Regions from separate parts of the Pseudoduganella lutea genome, predicted to be linked through region 1. Evidence: predicted binding sites of a transcription regulator. Region 1 holds the regulator's gene; the other holds the start of a gene.
What was found. The regulator FliA, encoded in region 1, starts transcription of late flagellar genes. The targets are predictions, from matches to a motif close to CTAAAGTTTNNNNNNNNNNNGCCGNTA.
Positions count from the first base shown of each region.

Region 2: EWM63_RS06355 (flagellar protein FliT) is a predicted target of FliA. The motif match lies at 3,246-3,272, and genes of this name have one in related genera.

Region 1 covers NZ_CP035913.1:4,479,224-4,485,990, forward strand. Annotated here, with positions in the region: gene flhF (flagellar biosynthesis GTPase FlhF) at 1-757, shown strand, start outside; gene EWM63_RS18990 (MinD/ParA family ATP-binding protein) at 750-1,574, shown strand; gene EWM63_RS18995 (RNA polymerase sigma factor FliA) at 1,591-2,322, shown strand; gene EWM63_RS19000 (flagellar motor protein) at 2,304-3,050, shown strand; gene motD (flagellar motor protein MotD) at 3,062-3,838, shown strand; gene EWM63_RS19010 (flagella synthesis protein FlgN) at 3,976-4,446, opposite strand; gene flgM (flagellar biosynthesis anti-sigma factor FlgM) at 4,482-4,787, opposite strand; gene flgA (flagellar basal body P-ring formation chaperone FlgA) at 4,895-5,584, opposite strand; gene flgB (flagellar basal body rod protein FlgB) at 5,758-6,174, shown strand; gene flgC (flagellar basal body rod protein FlgC) at 6,188-6,592, shown strand; gene EWM63_RS19035 (flagellar hook assembly protein FlgD) at 6,607-6,767, shown strand, end outside.
Region 2 covers NZ_CP035913.1:1,503,248-1,510,014, reverse strand. Annotated here, with positions in the region: gene fumC (class II fumarate hydratase) at 1-1,069, opposite strand, end outside; gene EWM63_RS06360 (type IV pilus assembly protein FimV) at 1,200-2,861, shown strand; gene EWM63_RS06355 (flagellar protein FliT) at 2,937-3,203, opposite strand; gene EWM63_RS06350 (HDOD domain-containing protein) at 3,312-4,127, opposite strand; gene EWM63_RS06345 (M13 family metallopeptidase) at 4,412-6,415, shown strand; gene EWM63_RS06340 (CsbD family protein) at 6,605-6,767, shown strand, end outside.

The DNA.
Region 1 (6,767 bases):
CGACGAAGCGTCGCGCTGGATCCGCACCGTGCTGGCGCGTAATGTGGGAGCGATGGCCAATGAGGATGCGCTGATCGAGCGCGGCGGGGTGTTCGCACTGGTGGGCCCCACCGGCGTCGGCAAGACCACCAGCACGGCCAAGCTGGCGGCCCGCTGCGTGATGCGCCATGGCCCGGAAAAGCTGGCGCTCATCACCACCGATGCCTATCGTATCGGCGCGCACGAACAACTGCGCATTTACGGCAAGATCCTTGGCGTGATGGTACATTCCGTCAAGGATGAGGCCGACTTGCGGATCGCACTGAAAGAGCTGCGCAACAAGCACACGGTGCTGATCGACACGGTCGGCGTCAGCCAGCGCGACCAGATGGTCACCGAGCAGGTGGCAATGCTGCAGGGCACCGATGTCGACGTCAAACGGCTGCTGTGCCTGAACGCCACGTCCACGCAGGAAACGCTGACCGAAGTCGTGCGCGCCTACCAGGGCAGCGGCCTGGCCGGCGGCATCATCACGAAGCTGGACGAGGCGGCGTCGCTGGGCAATGTGCTCGACGTCGTCATCCGCCAGAAGCTGCAACTGTTCTATGTGTCGAATGGCCAGCGCGTGCCGGAAGACCTGCACCTGGCCCAGCCGGCCGAGCTCGTGGAGCGGGCATTCCGGCTGAAGAAGGATGTGTCCGAATATACCGATGGCGAGCTGCCGATGCTGATGGCGGCCGCCGGCAACGATGGACTGCGCGAGGTACACCTTGGCTAACTTCAATTTCGATCAGGCGGAAGGACTGCGGCGGATGCTGGCGGGGCCGCCGCGGCCCCGCATCGTCACGTTCCTGTCCGCCACGCCGCAGGACGACAAGGGCGCCATGCTCGTCAACCTGGGGGCCTCGCTGGCGCGTGCCGGCAACGACGTGGTGCTGGTCGATGCGTGCGCCAGCGCGCATGGCGTGGCCTCGCGCCTGGGCATCGACAACGGGGCCAGCCTGTTGAACGTGGCGCGCCAGGAATGCGCGCTGAACGAAGTCATCCATGAAGTGCCGCAGGGCTTCAACGTGGTGTCGATGACGCGCGGCGAACCCCGCAACGGCCCCCCGGAAGCACGCCGCCTGGCCAAGGCGTTCGACGTGCTGGCCGCGCAGGCCGGCATCGTCCTCGTCGATGGCGAGTTCGACGGCGAGGCATTCCCGGTGCCGGTCATGGCCAGCTCGGAAATCGTGGTGCAGGTATCGAACAGCGCCACGTCGATCACGAATGCCTACATGATGATCAAGCGCCTTAACCACGAGCTGGGCCGGCGCCCGTTCGGCATCGTCGTCACCGGTGCGTCCGAACGGGAGGCGCGGGTCGTTTACGATAATATGGCACAGGCGGCAAGCCGTTACCTAGCCGTGAATCTCGTGTCGATGGGCTCGGTGCCGGCCGATGAATACCTGCACCGCGCGGCGCGCCTGGGTCGCGCCGTGGTGGACGCGTTTCCGCTGGCGGGTGCCTCGGTCGCGTTTCGTCAACTGGCGGGGCGGTTCGCGCTGGCCGCGCCGTCGCATTTTGCGGGGAGCGGCCACCCTATGCAGCACTGAACAAGAATAGAAATATATGTACACGGTCAAAGGGAAGGTGAACAAGGATTCGCTGCTGACGGAGCACATGCCCCTCGTGAAGCGCCTTGCCCACCACATGAAGGCAAAATTGCCGCCCAGCGTGGAAGTGGATGACCTGGTACAGGCGGGCATGATCGGCCTGCTCGACGCGATCAACCGCTACGAAGAAACGCACGGTGCCCAGTTTGAAACCTATGCGGTGATGCGCATCCGCGGGGCCATGCTCGACGAATTGCGCAGCAGCGACTGGATGCCCCGCACGCTGCGGCAGGACATGCGCAAGATCGAAAACGCCATGGCCGTGCTGCAGCAAAAGCTGGGCCGTCCGCCCGCCGAATCCGAAGTGGCCCAATCGCTCAAGCTCTCGCTCGAGGCTTACCAGGAAATGCTGGGCGAGGGCGGCGGTCACCAGCTGCTGTACTACGAGGATTTCAAGAACGAGGACGGCAGCGACAGCTTCCTCGAGCGCTATGCGCAGGACGACGAAGCCGATCCGTTGCGCTCGCTGATGGACACCGGGTTCCGCCAGGCCGTCATCAACGCGATCGATGCCTTGCCGCCGCGTGAAAAGCTGCTGATGGGCCTGTATTACGAAGAAGAACTGAACCTGAAGGAAATCGGCGCCGTCATGGGCGTCTCCGAATCACGCGTGTCGCAGCTGCATACCCAGGCGGTATCCCGGCTGCGCGCCACGTTGCGAGAGCAGGCATGGACTGGTCCAGCGTAGCGGGTCTGCTGCTGGCGCTGGCCGGCCTGGTGGTGGGCATGGCACTGGAGGGCGGCAATCCGTCGTCGCTGGTCCAGCCCGCCGCGTTTGCGATCGTGGTCGTCGGCACGTTCGGCGCCGTGCTGCTGCAGACCCGGCCCGCCACGCTGCGGCGCGGCGTCCTCATGCTGCGTTGGGTATTCCGCCCCCCGAAGGACAGCCGCATCCTGCTCGCGCGCGACATCCAGGCCTGGAACCAGACCATCCGCCGCGAAGGCCCGCTGGCGCTGGAACGCCACATGGCCGGTGCGCGCAATGTCTTCCTGGCCAAGGGCTTGCGCATGGTGATCGACGGCATCAACCCCGACAAGCTGCGCCAGCTGCTCGACACGGAGATCACGGCGTTTGAAACGGCGGAGCGGCAGGCCGTGCGCATCTGGGAATCGGCCGCCGGCTACTCGCCCACGATCGGTATCCTGGGCGCCGTGCTGGGCCTCATCCACGTGATGGAAAACCTCACCGACCCCTCCCGGCTCGGGCCCGGCATCGCCGTGGCCTTCGTTTCCACGATCTATGGCGTGGGGCTGGCGAACCTGTTCTTCTACCCGGTCGCCAACAAGCTCAAGAACATCGTCATCGCCCAGGTGCACCAGCAGGAAATCGCCGCCGCCGTCTTCCACGACATCGCCAGCGGCGATTTCTCCCGCATCATGGACGAGCGCATCGCCACGCTGATGCAGGATTATTAGGACACACCGCGATGAGCTTCCAGTACCGCCGCGCGCGCCGCCCGTTCGACGAGGAACCGGAAAACCACGAACGCTGGCTGATCTCGTATTCCGATTTCATCACGCTGCTGTTTGCGTTCTTCGTGGTGATGTATGCGATCTCGTCGGTCAACATCGGCAAGTACCGGATCTTTTCCGATGCGCTGGGCGATGCATTGGGCGGGCAGGGCGCCAACGTCAAACCCAATACCGAAGTGCTGAACCAGCCGATCCCGAATCCGAACCTGAAGAAGCGCCAGGAAATGATGCGCCAGGAGCGCGCCTCGATGACCAAGCTCGCGCAGGACCTGCAATCGACGATGGCCCCGCTGGTAAAGGAGGGCAAGGTACGCGTCACGCAGAACAGCCGCGGCGTGTCCGTCGAAATCAATGCCAGCGTGCTGTTCGACCCGGCCGAAGCGCAGCTCACGAACGAATCGCGCGAGGCGCTGACCGCCGTGGCGTCGCTGCTGAAGAACGACCCGCACGCGGTGCAGGTCGAAGGGCATACCGACGACCAGCCGGTGCGCAACATCTATCCGTCGAACTGGGAGTTGTCGTCGATGCGCGCCGCTACTGTGGTCCGGCTGTTCATCGAATCCGGCGTCGCCCCCGAGCGGCTGACTGCCGTCGGCCATGCCTCGAACCACCCGGTGGCGCCGAACGACGACCCGGTCGGCCGCGCCCGCAACCGGCGCGTGGCGGTCACGATCCTGTCGGCGGTGCCGGATCCGGAAATGGAAATCCCGACCGGCCCCACGCCGCAATAGGAATCGTTGGCAGTGGAGAACCGGTGTCTGACACCTTTTCTGGAAGATTCACCCAGAAAAGGTGTCAGACACCGGTGTTCGCGCGCCAACTGCTTTCAGTTGGCACGGTTGGTACGCATGTTCCGGATTTTGGCTGCTCAGCCGGCGAGGAAGCCGCGCGAGACGGTGGTGCTGGTGGCGGTCAGGCCGCTTGGACCATAGACATTGCCGGCGGGGCTGGGCGGGCGCAGCGCCTGCAGGGCGCCCTGGGTGTGCGACAGCTGCTTGTTGATCAGCATGCCGTTCAGGCGGTTCAATTCCTTGGCTTCGCGCGTTTGCGCGAGCAATGTATTCCACAGCGCCCGGTCGTCCGGCGTGCCGTGGGCGCAGAGCCATGTTTCCATGCCGGCTTCGCGCGCTTCGCATCCGGCCTGGCCCAGCGCGTCGTGGCGCTCCCTGGCCAGGACACCCATATGCGTCAGCACCTCGGATTTGCGCGGCGTCAGCGCGGACAGCCTGTCGATGTCGGCGGCCACCAGCGACTGCTGCTCGTCCTTCAGGATGTCGAGCAGTTCAGTGATCAGGCACTGCTCTTCGCGCAGCTTCTGGATCGGGGCACCGTCATGCATGGCTTTGCCTTGTGATGAATGTTAACGACCGTCGACTACCGTTGCCGGGAGTGCAGCAGGTCCTTGACCGTATCCAGCAGGCCATCCGCGACTTTCTCGGAATTGACCTGGAACTGGCCATCGGCGATGGCCAGCTTGATACGTTCCACTTTTTTCGTGTCGAATACGCCGCTGTTGCTGTTGGTGGCCATGGCCTGCCCTTGCGCCGACAGCTTGACGCTATCCGAATTCGCTTGCGTGGACGCCGTTTCCGCCGCTTTCTCGGCGTTGCGGGCATTGCTCGTGGTTGGCGTGGACGCCGCCGGCACACCCGCGTTTTTTACTGAATCGTTGATTTTCACAGCATCTTCCTCGTCTGGTAGGAGCTTTGACTCCGAGCTTTTACTCCGGTGTACGAGTTCTTAACGGCTGGCGCATTGCAAACTTTAGCGGCCAAAGTCGAATCTTTTTAGAATGCAACCTCAACCTGGCCACCCGCGCGGGCAATCCCGCTCACGCTCCGGCCACCCGAGGTGCGCACCTGGACCACTTGCCCCTCCGCCGCGTTGGCGATCGCCTTGCCCTCGGCCGTGATACGGAACCCCGAACCGGCCGTGACAAGCCTGACCATCTGGCCGTTCAGCACCACTGGCTGGCTGCGCAGTGTATCGAGCCGCAGCGGCGTGCCTGCCGAAATGGAAACATTCGTGCTGCGGCCGATGACCTGCGCCTTGTCGGTGGCGATGCTTGCCGGCAATGTCGTCAAGTCGCCCTGTTGGGTGACCAGTTGCGTTTCCAGGATCGGCTGACCCTGCGACAGCGGCGTGGCCGCGGCGATGTAATTGCCCAGTACCGAAACGTTCGCCTGAATATACACCGTCCATTGCGCCGGTGCCGCACAGCGCACGCCCACCGTCGTCTTGCCCCAGGCTTTGCCGCCGGGCATCAGGAACGCTTCGGGGGCAGGGCAGTGCGCGAGGTTCATTCGCGTATCGACATTGCCGACCGTGACCGTCACCTTGCCCGGCAGGCCGGCGCTCTGCACCTGCAGGTAAGCATCGACCGTGCGGCGCAAGGTGGCCGGGTCCATGCTCGTGGCGGCGTGCGCGGCGCTCGTGGCCAGCGAGAGTGAAGCAATGGCAAGGGTCAGCGTTTTCATGGGCGGCGCCGTGAAGAGTGATGCGTGAAAAGTATGGATCAACGCCTGCCATCTTACGCGCGCGGGCCGCGCCGAAAGCCGCGAACAGCGTGGCAAAGTCCGTGCTTATTGCCCGATCATTTGCCGTGGAGCATCCGTAAGATGGATCCTGTCACCGATGGAAGGATACCGTCATGCTGGGAAAACTCGACAATCACCTGCGCTTCAACGAACTCGCACTGAACCTGCGTTCCACGCGCCAGAGCGTGCTGGCATCGAACATTGCCAATGCCGACACGCCCAACTACAAGGCGCGCGACATCGACTTCAACAGCGCGCTGCAGAACGCGCTGAATAATACGGCCGCGACCGGCACGCTGGCCACCACGGCGGCGCGCCACTTCCCGACCCCGGCGCCGGATGGCAGCACGCTCGCGGACGGTACGCCGCTGCTGTACCGCGGCATCGTGCAGGGCGCCGTCGACGGCAACACGGTGGAGATGGACGTCGAACGCAACCAGTTCGCCGACAACGGGCTGCGCTACGAAGCGGGCGTCACGTTCATCAACAGCCAGATCAAGGGCCTGATGACGGCCATCCAGGGCCAGTAAGAGGAGGATTGCCATGTCGTTGTTCAGCATTTTTAATGTTTCCGGTTCGGCCATGAGCGCGCAGTCGCAGCGCCTGAACGTGGTCGCCAGCAACCTGGCCAACGCCGACAGCGCCACCAGCGCCAACGGCGAGGCCTACCGGGCCAAGCAGGTGGTGTTCGAAGCCACGCCGTCGGCCAACAATGCCTCGACCGGCGTCAAGGTGCAGCAGGTGATCGAGGATCCGTCGCCGATGCGGCAGGTGTATGACCCGAAAAGCCCCCTGGCCGACGAGAACGGCTATGTGACGATGCCGAACGTGAACGTCGTCGATGAAATGGTCAACATGCTGTCCGCGTCGCGCTCTTACCAGAACAATGTCGAAACGATGAACGCGGCGAAAAGCATGCTGCTGAAAACCCTGACCATCGGTCAATAACCGGAAAGATCACCATGGCCGTCATTGCCACCCCCACTTCCACGAATGCCGTGTCGCAGTCCCTGATGGACTCGATGAACAAGAAGGCCGGCGCCGGCAACGAGATCTCGGCCGAGCAGGACAAGTTCATGACGCTGCTGATCACGCAGCTGAAGAACCAGGATCCGCTGAACCC
Region 2 (6,767 bases), 3.0 Mb from region 1:
GTTCGAAGTTGCCGGAAGCGCCGCCGAAGGAAATGGCCACGTCGTTGCCGAACACCTGGGCGCACAGCATCGTCACGGCTTCGCACTGGGTCGGGTTGACCTTGCCCGGCATGATCGAGCTGCCCGGCTCGTTCTCGGGAATGGTAATTTCGCCCAGCCCGGAGCGCGGGCCGGAAGCCATCCAGCGCACGTCGTTGGCGATCTTGAACAGCGCCGCCGCCAGGGTTTTCAGGGCCCCGTGCGCCGCCACGAGTGCTTCGTGGCCAGCCAGCGCGGCAAACTTGTTGTCGGCGGTGCGGAACGGCAATTGCAGGCGCTGCGCCAGTTCCGCGGCGATCCGCGTCGCGTATTCCGGGTGGGAATTGAGCCCGGTACCGACGGCGGTGCCGCCCGCGGCCAGCTCCAGCACGGCGGGCAGCGTATGCTCGATCGCGCGCTCCACGTAGTCGAGCTGGGCCACGTAGCCGGAGAATTCCTGGCCCAGCGTCAGCGGGGTGGCATCCTGCAGATGGGTGCGGCCGATCTTGACGATATCGGCAAACGCCTGCGCCTTGCCGGCCAGCGTGGCGCGCAGCTGGCGCAGCGCCGGCAGCACGTCGGTTGCCAGCGCCACACCGGCCGCCACATGCATCGCCGTGGGGAAGATATCGTTCGACGACTGGCCCTTGTTGACGTCGTCGTTCGGGTGCAGCGTGCGCTCCTCGCCGCGCACCCCGCCCAGCAGCTCGGAACCGCGGTTGGCCAGCACTTCATTCATGTTCATGTTCGATTGCGTGCCCGAACCCGTTTGCCAGACCGACAAGGGAAACTCGCCGGCATGCCGGCCTTCCAGCACTTCGTCGGCGGCGCGCATGATCGCATCGGCCTTGGTGGCATCGAGAACGCCAAGGTCGACATTGACGCGCGCCGCGGCCCGCTTCACGTTGGCCAGCGCAGCGATCAGCTCGGGCGCCATCTTTTCAGTGGAAATGTGGAAGTGATGCAGCGAGCGCTGCGTTTGCGCCCCCCATAGCTGGTGTGCCGGCACATCGATCGGGCCAAAACTGTCGCGTTCGGTTCTGCTGTCCATGGCGTCCTCTGTGTAAAAGATGCATTAAGTGTAACCCACGCATGAAATTCGGTCCGGGCACTCAAAAAATGCGAATTTCCGCCGTTAAACACTTACGTCACGGAAATTTTCATTTACCATTTCAATCACCATGCCGCTCTTGCTTCGTTCTCCCCTGGCCGTGCTGGCGTTTTTCGCCGTCGCGTCCGCCGCCACCGGTGCCCATGCCGCCGAATTCGGCGATGCCTCGGTGCGCTCGTTCAGCGGCCAGCCGCTGTCGGCCGATATCGAACTGACCGACCTGACCGCGCAGGAACTGGCTGACTTGCAGGTGCGCCTCGCCCGGCCGGATGTGTTCCGGGGGGCCAATGTGAAGATGAGTCCGGCACTGGCCGGCGCCAGCGTCTCGATCGTGCGGCGCAACGATCGCCGCGTGTTGCACGTGACCACGAGCGCCCCGGTGCAGGGCGACGTGCTGCACCTGTATTTCCAGCTGGTTTCGGGCGGCAAGGAACGCGTGCGCAGTGTGTCGCTGTGGCTGTCGCCGGACCCGACTCCCGCGCCCATGCCGGCGCCAGCCACCCCGGCCATCCCTGACGCACTGGCCGCCGCGCCGGTGCCAGCTGTCGAGCGCACCGCCAAGCCCGTGGTCCGGCGCGCCGGCGGCGAACGCCCCGGGGCGCTGGTCGCCACGGTTTCGCCCGGCAGGGAAGCCACCGCGAAGGAACAGGAACTGCTTGGCGCCATCGGCCGGGCAATCGGCGCGCATGGCGGCAAGGTGGCGGAACGCGAGCCGGTCAAGGCCGTGTCCGGCAAGCAGGAAAACCACAGCGCCGAATCCAGGGATGTACGCAAGGAAGCGCTGAAATACGCATCGACCGCCGACGATTTCAAGCGTGGCGCCAAACCGGCCACGCAACCGGCCAAGCCCGCGGTGGCGGAGCGCAAGGTTTCGCCGGCGCAGGAACCCGTGCCTGCACAGGCAGCCGAGCCCGCGCCGGAAAACAAGGCGCCGCAGCGGTCCTTCCTGTCGTCGAAGGCTGAACTGGCCGAGGCGGCCCGGGCCACGCGTGCCAGCGTGGAGGGCGGCACGGCGCCGGCCGTTCCGCAAAAAACCGCGAAAGCCCCGGAAGCGGCCGCCCCGGTCCGGCCAGCCGCCGCGCAGCCCGACATGGCGATGTTGAACAAGCTGTCCGAACTGGAAGGCAAGCTGAAAACGTTGCAAGCGCAGCTGGGAATCGCCAACGAGGCGGGCGCCGCCCGTGTCACGGCGCCGGTTGCCGGCACCCCGGTCGAAGGCAAGCCGATGGACGGCAAGCCTGTCCTTGCGCCCGAGGCACCGAAACCCGCGAACCCGGTCCCGGCGACACGCACACCGGACGTCGCCACCGTTGCCGCCGCAGCCGCGGCGCAGCCGGCACCCGCCGCAAAGGCCGATGTGGTACAGCCGCCACCAGCCGGGACGGGGACGGAACATGCCGCAGCCGGCGCTACCATGCCGGTTCCCCCCGTCGAGGAAGCAAAGGCCCAGCCCGAGGTCAAGAAACCCGAGGAAAAGAAGGAAGCCGCGCCGCCACCGCCAGAACCCAAGAAGCCCATCAAGATCTCCCGGCCTAAGCTGCTGATGTTCCTGTTCGCCGGCTTCCTCGTGCTGGTGGCGATGTTTGGCGTGGCCGTGCACTTCATCCGCAAGAAAAAGATGCGGCGCAGCCCGATCGTGCGGCAAACCTGGAGCCGCGACGAGGACGATGCGCCGGTGCGCATCGAGCCGGCCATCGCACCAGCGGCGCCGCCCGAGAGCAAGGTGGCCTGATCGCGGGGCCCGCCGTGGGCCACCGCCAATAAAAAAGCGCCCCGAAGGGCGCTTTTTTATTGGCAGGCGGATAACTCAGCCGTTCAGGCGGCCCATCCATGGTTCGGTCACGTCGCGGATCGCGCGGTCGTTGGCCATGATCTGCTTGAGCAGGTCGATCTTGCGCTGGCGGGCATTGCCTTCCAGTGCCGGCACGCCACCGATGGCGGCCACCGATTGTACGGCGCACTGGGTTTCCAGGCGGCCCAGCGTCGTCCAGTCGCTGGCCTGGGCAGCCATGGCCATCTTGCTGGTCAGTCCGGCAATATTTTCATACATCGAGAGAACGTCGGTGGAGTTCATGGCGCGCCTTGTAAATCGTAACGGATTACTGCTTGTCATGATTTACGTCAGGCGCGGCGGGAACTTTAGGCTTTTTGAAAAAAAATTTGAAAATAGTTTTCGGCATTGTCACTTCATCATCTCGTCGAGCCCTGCCGCCAGTTCATCGGGCGATGGCATCTCGTCGATGACGGTATCGGCGTCGAGGCCCAGCATCGCGGCGACCTCCTGCGGAAAGTCTTCGGCCAGGTGAGCTTCCTCCAGCGCGCGGGCGCGCCAGGCAGCCACGTGGACGACGGCCGCGAGCCGGTCCACGGCGCCGCGCTCCAGTGGCGCGGGGAACGCCGCGATGGCATCCGAGAACACGGCGGGAAACTGCCAGCGCCGCGCCAGCTCGGCGCCCACGTCGGCATAGGTAAAGCCCAGCGCTTCGCGCTCGACGGCAAGGCGGCGCCCGTCGAGCGGCGCCGCAATGGCGTCCAGCGCCACGGCCTTGTCGGGCATGCCCGCATGGATCACCAGTTGGCCGATCGCATGCATCATGCCGATCGTGAAGGCCAGCTCCTGGTTGTCGCGGGTTTTCTTCGCCAGCCACTTCGCGGATGCGGCCGTGCGCATGCTGTAGCGCCAGAAATCGCCCAGGTCGAGCCCGGTGACCGACTTGAAACCGTTGACGAGCCCTGAGCTGATGACGAGCGTGCGCACGGCCACGAAACCCAGCATCAGCACCGCGTCCTCGACGGTGGCGATACTGCGCGACAGGTTGTAGTAGGCGGAGTTTGCCAGGCGCAGCAGCTTGGCACTCAACACCGGATCGAGCGACACCTTGCGGGCGATCTCTTCGGTGGATACGGAGGCCTTGTCGAAGCTGGCCACCAGTTCCTGGACCACCTTCGGTGCCGTCGGCAGCGCGGTGGGCTGGTCGAACAAATCTTCCAATGTCATCGTGCTTTCTCCGAAATAATTTCCGTAAGTGAACTATAGCCCTGTCGGTGGCCTGGCAAAAGCACTATCTGAACCCTTGCATGCCGGCCCGACTTCGGCAGGCTATCCGCGATTTGCGCAGTCTGTCGCACGGCGCTCGTCATGGCGCGGCTGCGGGACTACAGTGGAGACTGGCGTACCACGCCGAAAAATCCGTTCACACAGATAAAACAAGGGACTTTATGGAAGCATTCCGAGTATTGCGCCGTCCGCCGCGGACGAGCACCCTCGCCCTGGCGCTGAGCATGGCGCTGAGTACGGTACTGGCCTCGACCAGCGCCGGCGCGCAGCAAACCGCGCCCCTGGCTGCCCCGCAGCAAGCCGCCACGGCCGTGCCGCCGGGCGATGATTTTTACCTGTTCGCCAACGGCCAGTGGCTGGCCGCCACGGAGATTCCCGCCGACCGCGGCAGCTGGAGCGCCGCCAACGCGGTGGTCGATGAAACAAACGGGCGCATCCTGCAATTGATCGAGGCCGCCAGCCGCCCGGGCGCATCGACCGATGCCAGAAAGGTGGCCACGTATTACGGCGCCATCATGGACGAAGCCGGTATCGAAGCGCGCGGCATCGCCCCGCTCAAGCCGATGCTCGACAAGATCGCCGCGATCCGCGACAAGGCCGGCCTCGTGCAAGCGCTCGGCGCCAGCCTGCGGGCCGACGTCGATCCGCTCAACGCCACCGACTTCAGTACCGAGAACCTGTTTGGCCTGTGGATCGCCCAGGGCTTTACCGACCCCGACAATTACATGCCTTATCTGCTGCAGGGCGGCCTCGGCATGCCGGACCGGGCGTTCTACCTGGAAGAAAACGAGCGGATGGGCCGGCTGCGCACGGCCTACCAGGCCCATATCGCCGCCATGCTGAAGCTGGCCGGCTTCACGGAACCGGAAGCGCGCGCCGCCCGCGTGTTCGAACTGGAGCGCAGGCTGGCGCAGTCGCATGGCTTGCGCGAAGAGTCGTCCGATGTCAGGAAGGCCAACAATGTGTGGACCGACAGGGACTTCGCCGCCAAGGCTCCCGGCCTCGACTGGAAGGTGTTCTTCCACAGCGCCGGTCTCGGCAAGCAAAAGAAATTCATCGTCTATCACCCGACCGCGATCACCGGCGCCGCCGCCCTCGTGGCCGAGATGCCGGTGCAGACATGGCAGGACTGGCTCGCGTTCCACGCCATCAACCAGTACGGCAGCACGCTGCCGAAGGCCTTCGTGGACCAGCGCTTCGAGTTCTATGGCCGCACGCTGAGCGGCACGCCGCAACTGTCGGCGCGCTGGAAACGCAGCCTGGCCTCGCTGAACGAAGCCATGCCGGAAGCGGTGGGCAAGATGTACGTCGACAAGCATTTCCCGCCGGCCGCGAAGGTGAAGGTGCAGAAGATGGTGGCGAACATCGTCGACGCCTTCCACCAGCGCATCGAACGGCTCGACTGGATGGCGCCTGCCACGAAACGGGAAGCGCAGGCCAAGCTGAAGGCACTGTACGTGGGCGTGGGCTACCCGGAAAAATGGACGTCGTACGGCGCCCTGGAAGTCAAGCCGGACGACGCGTTCGGCAACGCCTGGCGCGCCAGCGCGTATCGCTACCGGCAGCAGCTGGCCAAGCTGGGTACAAAGGTCGACCCGAAGGAATGGTCGATGCCGCCGCAGCTCGTCAATGCCGTCAACATGCCGATGCAGAATGCGCTGAACTTCCCGGCCGCGATCCTGCAGCCGCCATTCTTCGACCCGAACGGCAGCGATGCCGTGAACTATGGCGCCATCGGTTCCGTGATAGGGCACGAGATCAGCCACAGCTTCGACAATATCGGCGCCGAATTCGATTCGAAAGGCCGCCTGCGCGACTGGTGGACGAAGGATGACCGCGAGCATTTCGCCAGGGCGGCGCAGGCGCTGGTGGCGCAATATTCGAGCTATGAAGCATTCCCGGACCTGAAGCTCAACGGCCAGCTCACGCTGGCCGAAAACCTCGCGGACCTGGCCGGGCTGGCCGCGGCGCTCGATGCCTACCATGCGGCGCAGGGCGGCAAGGCCACCGTGGAAACGGATCGCCAGTTCTTCCTCGGCTATGCGCAGGCGTGGCGCACGAAGCCACGCGAGGCCTCGCTGCGCAACCAGGTCACTACGGACGAGCATGCGCCGGCGCAGTGGCGCACCTATACCGTGCGCAACCTGGACAACTGGTACAAGGCATTCGACGTGCAGCCGGGCCAGAAACTGTACCTGCCGCCGGAAGCACGCGTGCGCGTCTGGTAGCGTTTTACCGAGGCTTAGTCGAAACTTAAACCCAACCCCAGGTAGCTGATTATTTTTGCAATGTTAGGGAACGTACGGAGGGGAACAGTTCCTGATCGTATGATTTCCCTAACCACACGCACTACAGCGTGTGAACCAAAGGCAGCGGCCCATTGTGGACCGCCAGCCGTAACGCAGAGGAGCTCGATCATGAACAGCGATCAAATCAAAGGCAAGGCAAAAGAAGTCGGCGGCAAGATCCAGGAAGAGGCCGGCGAACTGGTCGGCAGCTCGAAACAACAGGCCAAGGGCCTGAAAAACCAGGCTGAAGGCAAGGTCCAGAAAAAAGTGGGCGACGCCCGCGAAGCCGTCG